Regions from separate parts of the Thalassolituus sp. UBA6592 genome, predicted to be linked through region 1. Evidence: predicted binding sites of a transcription regulator. Region 1 holds the regulator's gene; each other region holds the start of a gene.
What was found. Region 1 encodes FNR, which switches genes on or off when oxygen is low (the NO sensors DNR and NnrR bind a similar motif). Its sites were predicted from a motif close to TTGATNTANATCAA; they were not measured.

Region 2: B2Z72_RS17325 (TraR/DksA family transcriptional regulator) is a predicted target of FNR. The motif match lies at 1,834-1,847, and genes of this name have one in related genera.
Region 3: B2Z72_RS18700 (bacteriohemerythrin) is a predicted target of FNR. The motif match lies at 2,649-2,662, and genes of this name have one in related genera.
Region 4: clpB (ATP-dependent chaperone ClpB) is a predicted target of FNR. The motif match lies at 2,612-2,625, and genes of this name have one in related genera.

Annotation. Positions count from the first base shown of each region.
Region 1 is NZ_DJIO01000038.1:21,487-25,074, reverse strand. Features, by position in the region: gene B2Z72_RS03375 (methyl-accepting chemotaxis protein) at 1-879, shown strand, start outside; gene B2Z72_RS03370 (hypothetical protein) at 1,009-1,506, opposite strand; gene fnr (fumarate/nitrate reduction transcriptional regulator Fnr) at 1,708-2,475, opposite strand; gene B2Z72_RS03360 (sulfite exporter TauE/SafE family protein) at 2,574-3,236, opposite strand; gene ccoS (cbb3-type cytochrome oxidase assembly protein CcoS) at 3,240-3,449, opposite strand; gene B2Z72_RS03350 (heavy metal translocating P-type ATPase) at 3,462-3,588, opposite strand, start outside.
Region 2 is NZ_DJIO01000170.1:19,196-22,783, forward strand. Features, by position in the region: gene B2Z72_RS17315 (OsmC family protein) at 1-312, shown strand, start outside; gene B2Z72_RS17320 (ion channel) at 445-1,287, shown strand; gene B2Z72_RS17325 (TraR/DksA family transcriptional regulator) at 1,375-1,710, opposite strand; gene B2Z72_RS17330 (HD domain-containing protein) at 1,995-3,119, shown strand; gene B2Z72_RS17335 (CBS domain-containing protein) at 3,141-3,557, opposite strand.
Region 3 is NZ_DJIO01000187.1:12,387-15,974, forward strand. Features, by position in the region: gene B2Z72_RS18690 (SLC13 family permease) at 1-690, shown strand, start outside; gene B2Z72_RS18695 (bacteriohemerythrin) at 1,128-1,625, opposite strand; gene B2Z72_RS18700 (bacteriohemerythrin) at 2,125-2,589, opposite strand; gene B2Z72_RS18705 (Tim44 domain-containing protein) at 2,785-3,588, shown strand, end outside.
Region 4 is NZ_DJIO01000184.1:1,370-4,957, reverse strand. Features, by position in the region: gene clpB (ATP-dependent chaperone ClpB) at 1-2,482, opposite strand, end outside; gene B2Z72_RS18375 (DMT family transporter) at 2,796-3,588, shown strand, end outside.

The sequences.
Region 1 (3,588 bases):
AACGGACTGGACAGTCTGAAAGATGTGCCAACAGCGGGCTTCTCAACATTTGGTGAACTGCTTGGTTTGCACATGAATCAGACGCTGACCGCGGTGTCGTTTTTCCGTGTAGCGGATATGTCGTCCTTCTCAGATGCTTATGCTGATAATTTCCCGATACGCTATGCCGGTTTCCGCGAATACTTTCTGCGCCTTAAAATTAAGCGCAGTGAACTGATTCTGAAGTTGCAGAACACCCTGATGGATTACTTCGGTGAATACCGGAATATGTTGCAAAACATCATTATGAATTTCGATCAGGTATCCGGTTATGCAAATCAGACCGGTACGGTGTTGAAAGATATTCAGTCACGGTTTGGAACCTTCTCTGCGGATATTGAAAACCAGACCAAAGACCGTCATCAGTTGCACGATACGGTCAACAAGCTGAAAGACAGCTCTGAGGAAGTGCTGAAAATTCTCAGTGTGATCTCAGGGATTGCCGAGCAGACCAACCTGTTGGCACTTAACGCTGCCATTGAAGCTGCGCGGGCAGGGGATGCGGGTCGTGGTTTTGCTGTGGTGGCAGATGAAGTGCGTCAACTGTCGCATACCACCCAGGATAGTCTCAATAAAACCGAGAAAACCATTACCGGTGTTACCGACTCTACCGCGGCCATTCAGTTTGCCATTACTGAAACTGAAAACTTCCTCAATGCGATTCTGGAAAGCAGCGGGACTCTCAGTTCGGAACTGGAGAATCTGTTAACGTCGTCGATTTCCGCCGGTCAGCAGATCCGTGAAAACCACACCAGTATCAGCTCGGTTATGGAAGCGCTGCAGCGTATGGATTCTGATGTGGAAGTGGTCGAAAAAATGAAGACCATGGGTAAAAGCTGATCCCTTTGCCGGGCGGCTGCTGACAGTCGGTGAATGGTCAGCGGCTGTCAGAGCGGACAGAAAAACGGGCGGGCACTTTCAGTGCATCCGCCCGTTTTTATTTATATGGTTTTCGGGTATTTCAATTTTTCAGGCGGCTTCTTCGCAATCGGCTGCAAGCTCGCGATAGCGTTCACAGAACTCTTTGGTCGAAACATCGCTTTTCGGGTGGTAAAAACGCTTCCAGCACAGGGCAAAATCCTCTGCTGTTGCATTGCTTGGTAATTTGAAATCTTTGTTGCGGGCGTAAATAAACCAGGCGATGGCAGTGGCGTAGGACAGATTGGTGGTCAGTTCTGCATGGGGCTGATTGAGAAAGTCATGCTGGCTTGCCAATCCCCGTACCGTACTGGCCAGTTCCGGACTGTGTACCAGATAATCATCCCAAACGTGGCGATGCGTCAGCGCCTGAATCTGATAAATTCCCAGTCCACGCTGGCCGTCAGTGCGCAGGTGAGCGCCCAGCTTTGATTCCTGAGCGGCGGTGGCCAACAGCAACTGAGCTGCTCCGGGTGTCGAAACACCGATACGTTGCAGCGTTGGTTCAATAACCCAGCGCAGCAGCTCTTTTGCACATATTCCCATCATTTCCTCCCCTGGGCCAAAAGGGCCAACAGGTCATATTACTGACAGCTTAGAACAGAAAAACCGCCTTGTGTCGCTTTTCTACCAATGGATCAGGGCACTGGCGTCATTTTTTGCTCTGTCTTCGGGAAGTTGCATTTCCCATACCAGTTTACAGACATAAAAAAACCGGTCAGAGACCGGTTCTTATGGAGAAGAAGCGAATTATTCGTCTTCTTTAAATTCACATTCCTGAGTTTCGTTCAGGCCTGCCAGTTCATACAGAGTATCGGGATCCTGCAGAATGACTTCTTTACCCTGAGTTTCAATCAGGCCGTTCTTCTGGAAGCGGGTAAACACACGACTGATCGTTTCCACCGCCAGGCCGAGATAATTACTGATATCAACGCGGGACATCGGCAGACGGAACTGAGTCGCAGAGAAACCACGGCGCTGATAGCGCAGAGAAATATCCAGCAGGAAGGATGCTACGCGCTCTTCCGCATTTTTCTTACTCAGCAGCAGCATCATGTTCTGGTCATGACGGATTTCAGTACCCATGGTACGCATCAGCTGTTTGCGCAGATCCGGCAGATCGTCAGCCAGGCTTTCCAGCTGAGTCAGCGGAATTTCACACACCGTGGTGGTTTCCAGTGCTTTAGCGGTCAGCGGGTAGTTGCCATTGTCATAGCCGGCCAGACCAACCAGTTCAGACGCCAGGTGAAACCCTGTGATCTGCTCTTCGCCATTGCTGGCCAGCGTGTAGGTTTTCAGCGCGCCGGTGCGTACAGCAAATACGGATTGGAAGTCTTCACCCTGCTGGAACAACAACTGACCTTTCTGAATAGGGCGTCCACGACGGATGATGTCGTCCAGACGCTCCATATCGGAATCATTCAGAGACAGAGGCAGGCAAAGTGCATTCAGTGAGCAGGTCTGGCAGTGTGGCTGGGTGCCCCGTAGTGGTGCATGAGCGGCTGTCGTCGGTTTCATAGCAAGTTCCCGTTAATGACCTTACTGTCAATAAGGATTACAAAGACTAAAAGTGGGGCTCATATTCTGCCTCATAGACAAATCTGTCAAGGGCTCTGTCAGTGCTGAAACCACACGCTCCAGCCGGTCCACAGGCCGTAAACGATCAGCATAAGGCCAGCAAAACGGCGCACATGGGTGTTAGCTGAAAGACCACTGATCATGCTGCCGGCCAGTGTTGTAGCGAACAGTGCAGGCAGGGTACCGGCGCCAAATGCCAGCATGGATAATGGCCCCATCAAAGGGTCACCATTGGCGGCTACCCAGCTCAGTGTGCTATAGACGAGACCGCACGGAAGCCAGCCCCAGAGCATCCCCAGTAACAGCTGATCGCTGCTTTTTTCCGATTGCATAAAGCGCACAGTCAGCGGCTGCAGACGTTTCCATAACAGGTTACCCACCTGTTCAAAACGGGTGAGCAGCATCGACCAGCGGGCCACATAGAGACCCATCAGAATCAGCATAATGGCTGCGACAGAGCGCAGAACCAGCATGAGAATATGATTCTGCTGCGCCAGCCATAAACCGGCGAAAGAAACGATCAGGCCGGCAATGGCATAACTGAATATCCGGCCGCTATTAAATAGCAGAGATGCGCGGATGCGGTGCTCGCCGGCGCGGGCGCCAATGGCGGCGGAAATACCACCACACATAACCACGCAATGGCTGGAACCGAAAACACCGAGCAGAAAGGCAGTCAGCAGAGAGAGAGGTTCAGTCATAACTCAGTCAGGCAGTTTGTCAGTGGATTCTGAATCCGCTTTTTTCAGCTCGCTGTCCTGGCGGGTAGGGAGATCATCGTCATCGAACAGAATGCGGTGTGCCGGAGAGTCCATATCATCGAACTGACCGCTTTTCACTGCCCAGAAAAATACCGCAACGGCGATACCAATCAGCAGAATAGAAAGCGGAACCAGCGCGTAAATAATATCCATAAACGAAAAGACCTATACCTGAGAATCATCGCGTGCACCCGGCAGGCGGGTGAGCCGCAGAGCATTGGTCACTACCAGCAGTGAACTGAGTGACATGCCAATGGCAGCTGCCCAGGGCGGAATATAGCCTGCGGCAGCA
Region 2 (3,588 bases), on a different contig from region 1:
GATTTCGGTGCCGATCCGGAACAGTTGCTGGCCGCTGCGATGGCCAGTTGTCATATGCAGACCTTTCTCGCTCTGGCGGCGAAAAAGCGTCTGCAGGTGAAATCCTACCGTGATACAGCCAGCGCTGAAATTGCTCAGCGCGAAGACGGTAAATTCTGGGTGTCGGTCATTCGTCTGACACCGAAAGCTGTTTTCACGGGTGAAAAAATTCCTGATGAAGCGGCAATAAAAGCCATGCATGAAAAAGCGCATGATCATTGCTTTATCGCCAACTCAACCAGCAGTGAAGTGATCGTAGAACCACAGTTCTGAAATCTTCATCTGGTGCAATAACATTGCGGATAATCTGCCACAAAACCCATATTCTGGTTTAAGCTGGAATATGGGTTTTTTATATTCTGGTGTTGTCACCGCAGAATTACACAGCGTACGGGATGTCTGGCCATGATGGTGTCTATTTCCAGTGTTATTGGTTTATCCGGCGTGGATGTCCGGGAAAATGCCCGGGCGCGAATGGTCGGGCGTTATTTCGAATGGCCGATGATCGGTATTGCTTTGTGGATCATCTTTGAATGGTATCTTGAAGCGCAGGCGGATAAACCACTGCCGTTTGCTTACATCACTGACTGGTTTTTGTGGGCCTTTTTTCTGCTGGAAACCCTGATTCTCAGCGCCCTGGTTGATAATAAAAAACGCTACCTGATGACCAACTGGAGCAATCTGGTGATTGTGATCGCCGGTATGCCTCTGCTGTGGGAATACCTGCCTTATGCCGGCGGTTTGCGTACGCTGCGTCTGCTGGCGATGTTCACCATGCTGATGAATATGTCCGGCAGTTTTCAGAAAATTATGGGGAAAAATCACCTCGGCCCTACGCTGATGGTGAGCTTTATTATTATCGTGATGGCCGGCACTCTGATGGCGGTAATCGATCCGAATGTGGATACTCCGCTCGATGGAATCTGGTGGGCCTGGGTGACGGTGACGACGGTTGGCTACGGCGATATTGTGCCGGGATCCACCGCCGGGCGGTTATTCGGGTCTGTGCTGATTCTGATGGGGATTGGCTTGTTCGCCATGATGACTGCCAGTTTTTCTGCTTTTTTTATGCAACGTGAAGAAGAAGATCTTTTTGATAAAGAACGTCTTCATGCTCAGCAGCTGGAAAAAATGGAAGTGCGCATGGAGCAGCTGGAGAAGAAGCTGGATCGTTTACTGATTATGGCGCTGGAAGCTGAGCGGGCACAGCTGGAAAAAGGCCGTGACCCGGAAGCAGGGGAACGCTGATGATCTGAGTCAGCAGGCGCCGGACAGTAATGTCAGCCGCAGCTGATGACTGTCCGGTTGCCATAGCATGGCTTGTTCAACTTTGGATTACTGAGCTTGTGTTGAGGCGCACTTTACGCACAGGGTTGTGTAAGGCACTGCGGCCAGGCGTTCAGCGGCAATGTCTTCACCACAGGCACTGCATTCACCGTAAGTTCCTGCCTCAATACGCGCCAGCGCCGCTTTAATCTGGTTGATTTCATTCACCGATTCATCCGCAATGGCGCGCAGTACGTCATCGTTTTCGCGCGCGGTTGCCTGCTCAGCAAAGTCCGCCGGTACCGCTTCATCCTGATGGCTGGCATCCCGGGCAGTTTTATCCGCACGTGCTTCAAGAACGGCCTGTCGATCCATAAGTTGTTGTTTTATCTGGCTGATATCCATACATCACCTGTTTTTGTATTAAGGGGGGTCTTGCCTGTGCCTGAATGTCAGGTATAGCTGTAGTCAGGTTCAGGCTTACATTAAGGGCTACTTTCAGGCTATGCCTGTGACTGTAACCCCGCATTGATATGCGTCATACATAGAATTAAATGCTTTGGGCAAAGCTTCCACTGACGGCTCTGGCCTGTGGTATGTTTACTTGATTGACGCAAAAAAGGGTCTGCCAATTCTGCCGGCGTATTAAGTCTGGTGGTGGGGCAGCCCCTCAGAACCTGGAAACCGTTATGCATGAACCGCTAGAACTCAAAGATCCATACGCTGCATTGGGTCACTCCATGCAGTTTATTGAGCGGCTGGAACATCTGTACCGTGTGCTGCGTGAGCAATATGAGGGCATTCAACGTTTTGCTCTGGCGCTGTACAACAGTGATGATGATCAGTTATCGACGTTTATTTATGAGAGTGACTTTGCTTCCCCTCTGCTGGGTTACTCTGTGTGCCTGGGTGATGTGCCATCGCTGAAGCATATGGCCGATACTCATACCGTGCGTGTGGTTCCGGATATGCGTGTATTCCGCGGTGATGTTATGTCAGAGCATACTGAGGCGCTGCTCAGTCAGGGCTATCGTTCCAGCTTCAGTATGCCGCTGTACCACGATGGCCGGCTGATGGGTTTTCTGTTTCTGAATTCTACCCGCATGGAGTATTTCGATCCGGCGAAGCTGGCGTACTGCAACATATGGGGCCATCTGATTGGCCAGCAGCTGATCCGCGAGCAGGATGCTGTGGAAAAGATGCAGGGACTGGTGAGCTTTGCTACGGACGTCACCGGTCGCCGCTCCATTGAAACCGATTCGCATGTCCGGCGGATGGCAGCGTACGCGCGTATTATCGGGCGTGAGCTGCAGGCTCAATGGCAGCTGAGTGATGCATTTATTGAATACCTGACCTTATTTGCGCCGTTGCACGATATTGGCAAGGTCGCTATCTCTGACAGCATTCTGCATAAAAAAGGCGGGCTGACAGAGGCGGAATTTGAAGAAATGAAGCGCCATGTGACGGTGGGTCGCGACATGGTGGATCAGGCTATTTCTCATTTTGCTCTGGGCGATATGGAGCACAGCGAGATGCTGCGCAATATCGTCGAATATCACCACGAAAAACTGAATGGCAGTGGCTACCTTGGCTGTGAAAATGGCGAAGTACCACTGGAAGCGCGGATTATTGCTGTTGCCGATATTCTTGATGCTTTGTTAAGTAAGCGCAGCTACAAGGAAGCCTGGCCGTTTGATCGGGTACAGGAAGAAATGCAGCGCATGGCCTCATCCCATGAACTGGATCAGGCCTGCGTGGCAGCGGTGATTAAGCACCGTGCCCGCATTGATGAGATCTGTCAGCGTTATCCGTAACGCTGGCGGAGTATTTCATGCTCAGTCGAGCAGAATAATCGCCAGACGCAGAAAGTCCTGGGAGGTCAGCAGGCCGCTCAGGCGATTATTTTCATCACACACCAACAGGCAGCCGTGGCGCTTCTCTTTCAGCTTACGGCCGGCCTCTGCCAGTGTCATGGTCGGTGCGACCTGCAGGTAATTGGTTTCAGCACAGTCACTCAAAGGCGTTTTTGCCAGATATTCCTGCAGATGGTGCGCACCAAATTTATCGGTGATGCGGAAAGCCTGAGCCAGAAACTCCTTCTGTGTCAGCATACCGGCAATGCTGCCATCGTCGTTCACAACCGGAATATGGCGGATCTGGTGCTCCTTCATCAGCTTCTCTGCATCCTGCAGGCTGTTATCCGGCTTCAGGGTCAGTAATTCCCGTGTCATCAGGTCCTGCACCAGTTTCATAAACGTATCCTGTGGCTGTGAATCCAAGTGG
Region 3 (3,588 bases), on a different contig from region 1:
ATTCTGGTACTCTACTGGACCGTTAAACCAGACCTGAAATACAGCTTTGAAGTTGACCACACGCCAATGCAGTGGACGCCTGCACGCATCATAACTCTGGTTATTTTCGCCTTCACTGCTCTGTGCTGGATTTTCAGCGGCCCGCTGAACAAAATGCTGGGCGGCTTTTCAAAATTCGACAGCATCATCGCTATTAATGCGATTATTCTGCTGGCCTTCTTCGGCGTTGTACGCTGGCGCGACATTGAACGCACGACTGACTGGGGCGTACTGCTGCTGTTCGGTGGTGGTCTGTGTCTGAGCTCTGTTCTGAAAGCCACTGGTACAAGCGTATTCCTCGCAGAAACCATTGGTGAACTGTTGAATAATGCAGGCATGCTGCTGTCGCTGCTGAGTGTTGTTTTATTCGTTGTCTTCCTGACCGAATTCGCCAGTAACACCGCCAGTGCCGCCCTGCTGGTACCCGTTTTCGCTGCGATTGCTGAAAGCCTCGGCGTATCACCGCTGGTACTTTCTACCGTGATCGCGGTATCGGCTTCCTGCGCCTTTATGCTGCCGGTTGCAACACCGCCAAACGCCATTGTGTTCGGCTCTGGTCATATCGAACAAAGCGATATGATGAAAGTCGGCCTGCGTATCAACATTGTGTGTATCGTCCTGATCACCTTCTACGCCTGGCTGTTCTGGTAAGTTTTGCTATTGCACTGACCCACCCGGGTCAGTGCAATAAATCCAACCCGGTTTTCCCGGATACCCCCCCCCCTCCCAGTTCGCCCTCTCTGTTTGTTCTTCTCTTATTCCGTTTCCCCGTCTGTTCCATCACAGAAAATCCTGCTGTTACGTTCCTGCTGTTGCATTCCTTCAGAGCAGCAATCGCACAGAAAAAGAATCGCGCAGAAAATCAGACGACACAGGAACATTTCAGCGCACGTGGACAGAAGCCCCTTTAATGTCGATAGCAAAACGACAGACGCTGTAAGGCTGAGAGAGGCAAAGGAATGAATTGCGAAAGAAGAGACAGCTTTTCAGACGGTCAGCTTTTCAGACGGTCAGCTTTTCAGACGGGAAAGTTTTTGAAGAAGGAAAAGTTAATGCCGCTGACATGGAGCAGCGGCAGAGCACAGGCCTCAGGCCTGATAAGGACTTTCGTACACGTCCTCATTGTTATCAGCGTTGCCGAAGATCCGCTTTAGCGCAGACTCAATCCAGCCCTGCTGACGGCCAATAACCTTTTTGACAGACGGAACATATTTCGCGTCTTCCTTGCGGATATGACTGATCAGCCACATCTGTAGAAAGTTACGGGTCCGGCGAGCTATGGAAAAAGGATCACTGCCTGAAACAAAATCCGTCATCATCGCGTATACCTTGCTTTCAAATTTCCGGTGTAACTCGCTGTGGTCTTCCTGTTCCATATAACCAGCTTTTTCCAACAACTCTTCTTCAAACACAAAATGGTCGATAGTATAGCTGGCAAGTTGCTCTAACACAGACAGCACTTCATGGTCCTGTTGCGTTTCAATAGCCTCGGTCAGTTGATTAATGTAATCCACAATATTCCTGTGCTGGCTGTCGATAACATCAATCCCTAAATTCAGATCTGCAGTCCACTCGATTCTTTCCATAGCTACTACCCGACTTAATTATTCTATTTGGACACCAATTTATAGTGTGTCAAAAAATCCAAAATAAAAAGCATATTTACAAAAATATTATTGTAATTCCTGACAGATTAACCCTATTAAAATACTCAGGAATTTTATTATTCCTACCTTAATTGTCAGGCACTACATCCTTAAGAATGATATTATCCTTTAATTATCAATAAATTACCCTTAAGAAATACCACCAGCCTTCCCGCTTATAATAATTAAACGACTGCCAATAAATATAAAATAATGACAATTTTTGTCACTGCCATATCTGTATTCAAATTATATTATTGTATTAATCATACATTATGAACAATACAGCAATACTGTTTCGGACAACGTAATATCCGGGCGCAGTATTGCTGCAAACGTACATAAATGAAATAAATGTATCTGAGAAAGACACCAGGCACACAAACAATAAAATTAAACTTATCAGTATTAAAACAGTGAAATCACTGAAGGCATTAAATCAGACAGTGGCACTGCCAAAAATCCGCTTCAGTGACGAATTAATCCAGTTTTGATTTTTCTTGAGCGTTTTCTTAACAACCGGAAGATAATCCTGATCTTCATGTTTAATGTGCTGAATCAGCCATACTTTCATCGTGTTTTTCGCTCGACGGGCGACCCCCATTGGGTCTGTACCGTTGCCCAACTCCGTCACCATAGCTTCAACTTTCGCTTCAAATCGACGGTGAACCTGCTTATGTGAATCTAATAATGTATATCCCGATTGTTCCAGAAGCTGTTCTTCAAAAGCGAAGTGATCCATGGTGTAGTCACGTAACTGCTCCATCACCAAATAGACACTTTCACGATCACCTGACATGATCGCTCCATTTATATCATTTATGTAGTCAACGATTCTCTTATGTTGGGCGTCGATAATATCAATGCCTAATTCCAGATCCCGGGACCAGATAATCTTTTCCATAAGTACAACTCTAGTGTGAAAAAAACTCGGGTATTTTAGATAAGCGCGTTAGCATTATTTTGATACAGATCAACCACACACCTAGTGTGGTTTTTAACATTTGTAAAGAAACCTGACCAACTCCTGTTCGCACCTGTGATCGATTTCTCTTATTATCTGTTCCATTGTTTTAAAACGTGGATATTTTCAGGACTTATGAAAACTCTGATTACGATAATCACCAGCATTATGTTACTGGCCGGCATGGTTCATACGGCAGAAGCGAAGAAATTCGGCAGTGGTGGCTTTGGCAAAAGCTTCAGCACCACACCTTATAAGAAATCTTCGCCACAGGATGCCAGCGGCAGTAAACAGACCACCTCCCCTACAGCCAGCAATGGCCGTCGCGGGCTGATGGGCGGCATGCTTGGTGGTTTACTGGCCGGCGGGCTGTTTGCATATCTGCTGGGCAGTGGCGCCTTCGAAGGTATTCAGTTTATGGATATTCTGCTGCTGGCAGCTCTGGCGTTTATCATTTTTAAACTGCTGCGCCGTAAAGCGCCGGGTCATGCACAGCAAAGACAGGCATGGGCCGGTGGCGATCCGGGCCATGACAGCAGCCAGCAGGATTTTACCAGCGCTTCCGGCGGCTCAGCCGATCAGAGCGTACCGATGAATTTCCCACCGGGATTTGACGGCGAAGCATTTGCCCAGGGAGCCGAGCAGCATTTCCGCGAGGTTCAGGAAGCCTGGAACAAAGGCGATCTGTCTGTTATTGCAGAATACGTGGCGCCGGAGCTGTATGCCGCTCTGGCACGTCAGCGCCAGAGTATGATGGTACCGCCACAGACCGAAGTTCTGGACCTGAGCGCAGAAATCGTGCGCGGTGATTATGATGATCAGCATGCCCAGATCAGTATTCTGTTCCGCGGCCGTGTCAAAGATGAACTGGAAAAATCAGAAGACGGTATTTTTGATATCTGGCATCTCGAGCGCGACCTGAGCAAAGAAGATGCACCC
Region 4 (3,588 bases), on a different contig from region 1:
GCTGAATCGCCCGTTTCAGCGGACGTGCGCCATACACAGGATCATAGCCCACATCCACCAGCTTACTGACGGCCGCATCAGAGAGTTCCAGTGACAGGTCACGTTCTTTCAGGCGACCACGCAGCAGATCCAGCTGGATATCGGCAATGCCACGGATCTGATCTTTCTGCAGTGGATGGAAGACCACGGCTTCATCAATCCGGTTGATAAATTCCGGACGGAAATGAGAACCAACAATTTCCATCACAGCTTCACGCATCATTTCGTAGCTGCTTTCATCATCGCCTGCCAGGGTCTGGATAACATCTGAACCCAGGTTGGAGGTCATGACCAGTACGCAGTTTTTAAAGTCTACTTTCCGGCCCTGTCCGTCGGTCAGCTGACCGTCATCCAGTACCTGCAGCAGGATGTTAAACACATCCGGGTGCGCTTTTTCCACCTCATCCAGCAGAATCACCGAATAAGGTTTGCGGCGTACCGCTTCGGTCAGCAGACCACCCTCTTCATAACCAACGTAACCCGGAGGTGCACCGATTAAACGGGCCACGGAATGCTTCTCCATGTACTCCGACATATCAATGCGCACCATGGCGTCTTTACTGTCGAACAGGAACGTTGCCAGCGCTTTACACAGCTCGGTTTTACCCACACCGGTTGGCCCTAAGAACAGGAAAGACCCGTTCGGACGGTTCGGATCGGATAAGCCCGCCCGTGAGCGGCGCACCGCATTGGATACGGCTTTAATGGCCTGATCCTGACCAACCACCTGATTGTGCAGAACCTCTTCCATGCGCAGCAGTTTGTCGCGCTCGCCTTCCAGCATTTTGCTTACTGGCACACCGGTCCACTTGGACACGACTTCGGCAATTTCATCTTCGGTCACTTTGTTACGCAGCAAGGTGAATTCCTGCGTGCCGGAAGTTTCCGCTTCATTAGCCGAGGCCAGCTGTTTTTCCAGTTCCGGAATACGGCCATACTGCAGCTCAGACATTTTCTGCAGATCACCGGCACGGCGTGCTGCTTCCAGTTCAAGCTTGGCCTGCTCCAGCTCTTCTTTCGATTTGCTGGCGCCTTCCAGTAAGGCTTTTTCTTTCTTCCACACTTCTTCAAGTTCAACGTAGGCGTGACCGGCTTTGTTAATCTCTTCATTGAGATCACTCAGACGTTTTTTCGCTGCTTCGTCTTTTTCTTTGCGCAGTGCTTCACGTTCAATTTTCAGCTGAATCAGACGACGTTCCAGCTTATCCATTTCCTGCGGTTTGGAATCGATTTCCATACGGATCACAGATGCCGCTTCGTCCACCAGGTCGATGGCTTTGTCCGGCAGGCGGCGATCGGTAATGTAGCGCTGAGACAATTTAGCCGCAGCGATAATCGCACTGTCAGTGATCTGCACGCCATGGTGTACTTCGTAGCGTTCTTTCAGACCACGCAGGATGGCGATGGAATCTTCCACGCTCGGTTCATCAACAATGACTTTCTGGAAACGACGTTCCAGCGCGGCGTCTTTCTCAATGAATTCGCGATACTCATCCAGTGTGGTTGCGCCCACACAGTGCAGTTCACCACGGGCCAGTGCCGGTTTCAGCATATTGCCGGCGTCCATCGCACCTTCGCCTTTACCTGCGCCCACCATGGTGTGCAGCTCATCGATAAACAGCACGATATTACCTTCGGCTTTGGACACGTCTTTCAGCACCGCTTTCAGACGCTCTTCAAATTCGCCGCGGTATTTGGCACCGGCCAGCAGAGAACCCATATCCAGCGACAGAATACGTTTGTTCTTCAGATTTTCCGGCACTTCACCATTGATAATACGCTGCGCCAGACCTTCCACCACGGCGGTTTTACCCACCCCAGGCGGTCCGATCAGCACCGGGTTATTTTTGGTACGGCGCTGCAGCACCTGAATGGTACGGCGGATTTCATCATCACGGCCGATCACCGGATCCAGTTTGCCTGCTTCTGCCCGTTCGGTCAGATCGATGCAGTATTTGTCCAGCGCCTGACGGCTGTCTTCGGCATTGGCGTCGTTCACGCTTTCACCACCACGCATATCTTCAATGGCTTTTTCCACATTTTCTTTATTCAGGCCAGACTCTTTCAGCGTTTTACCGGCTGCGCCCTTGTCTTCCAGCGCGACCAATAAAAACAATTCGCTGGAAACATACTGGTCACCGCGTTTCTGCGCTTCTTTGTCGGCCAGGTTCAGTAAACGGCCAAGTTCCGGTGCAATCTGAATATTGCCATCCGGGGAACTCACAGTAGGCAATTGCTGCAGCACGTCACGCAGCGAGCGCTCAAGCGCCCCCACATTGCCGCCACAGCGACGCACCACGTCTTTTACGCTGGAGCTGGTCTGCTCCATCAGGGCCAATAAAACGTGTACGGTATCAATCTGGTTATGATCCTGTCCCAGAGCCAGACTCTGACTCTCGGCCAGTGCGTTTTGCAGACTGGTTGTCAGCCGATCCATTCTCATAAATTTTCTCCTGTACTTCCTGCCGCCGCCCGGCTGCAGGTTAAATCTTGTCTGAAACCTTAGATATGTCCTTATTAGATTTGTTCAACCCCTTTTAAATAAAGTTTAGTAAATCTAATAATCCAGCCCATGATCTGCAGCAATAAACTGTTTTCAGCAACTGCTGACAAAACTGCGTATACTGGCGCCGCCTGCGGGACTCTATTGTGCTGCACTTCGCTTTCCGCATCAGGTTCAGGGCTCAGGCTCTGACTCCGCCGGTACCTCTTTCGCTACCGGTTATATAGTGGCTAACATTCCTATTTAAAGACGCATGACTGACGAAATACGACTCGGCGCCCTCTATCTTCTTCTGGGGGAGGCCCTGCTGGCCATTATGGGCGCCATCATCAAACATCTTTCCGATGATCTGAGCACAGACCAGATCGTCTTCTTCCGCAACGTCGCCGGCCTGATCGTGCTGCTGCCTCTGATCATGCGCACCGGCATCAGCGAACTGAAGACCAGCGTCTGGCACTGGCACCTGATGCGCGGCCTGGTTGGTGTCAGCGCTATGTACTGTTATTTCTGGGCTCTGGGTCACCTGCCGTTAACAGAAGCCTTTCTGGTAAAACTGTCGGCCCCGCTGTTTATGCCATTCCTCGCCTTATGGTGGCTGCGCGAACCGGCCGGCCGCTACAGCTGGCTGGCTTTGCTGATTGGCTTTGCCGGTGTGGTGGTGATCCTGCGTCCGGGCGGAGAGCATACTTTTACCCTGGCAGCGATTATCGGTCTGGCCGGCGCCGTACTGGCAGCACTGGCCAAAGTCACCATCCGCCGCATGTCAGTCACTGAATCCAGCCAGCGTATCGTCTTTTACTTCGCTCTGATCTCAGCGCTGGTGTCAGCTCCGGGCGCTGTTCTGTCGTGGCAGCCTATTCCGCCGCTCGCCTGGCTGTGGATTGCCGCGCTGGGCATCGTCGCCACCACCGGCCAGCTGGCACTGACCAAAGCCTATCGTATTGCGCCCACCGGCAAAGTCGGCGTCTATGTCTACAGTGCGGTGATTTATGGTGCGCTGATGGGCTGGTGGTTCTGGGGTGAGATTCCGGCCTGGACAACGGCGG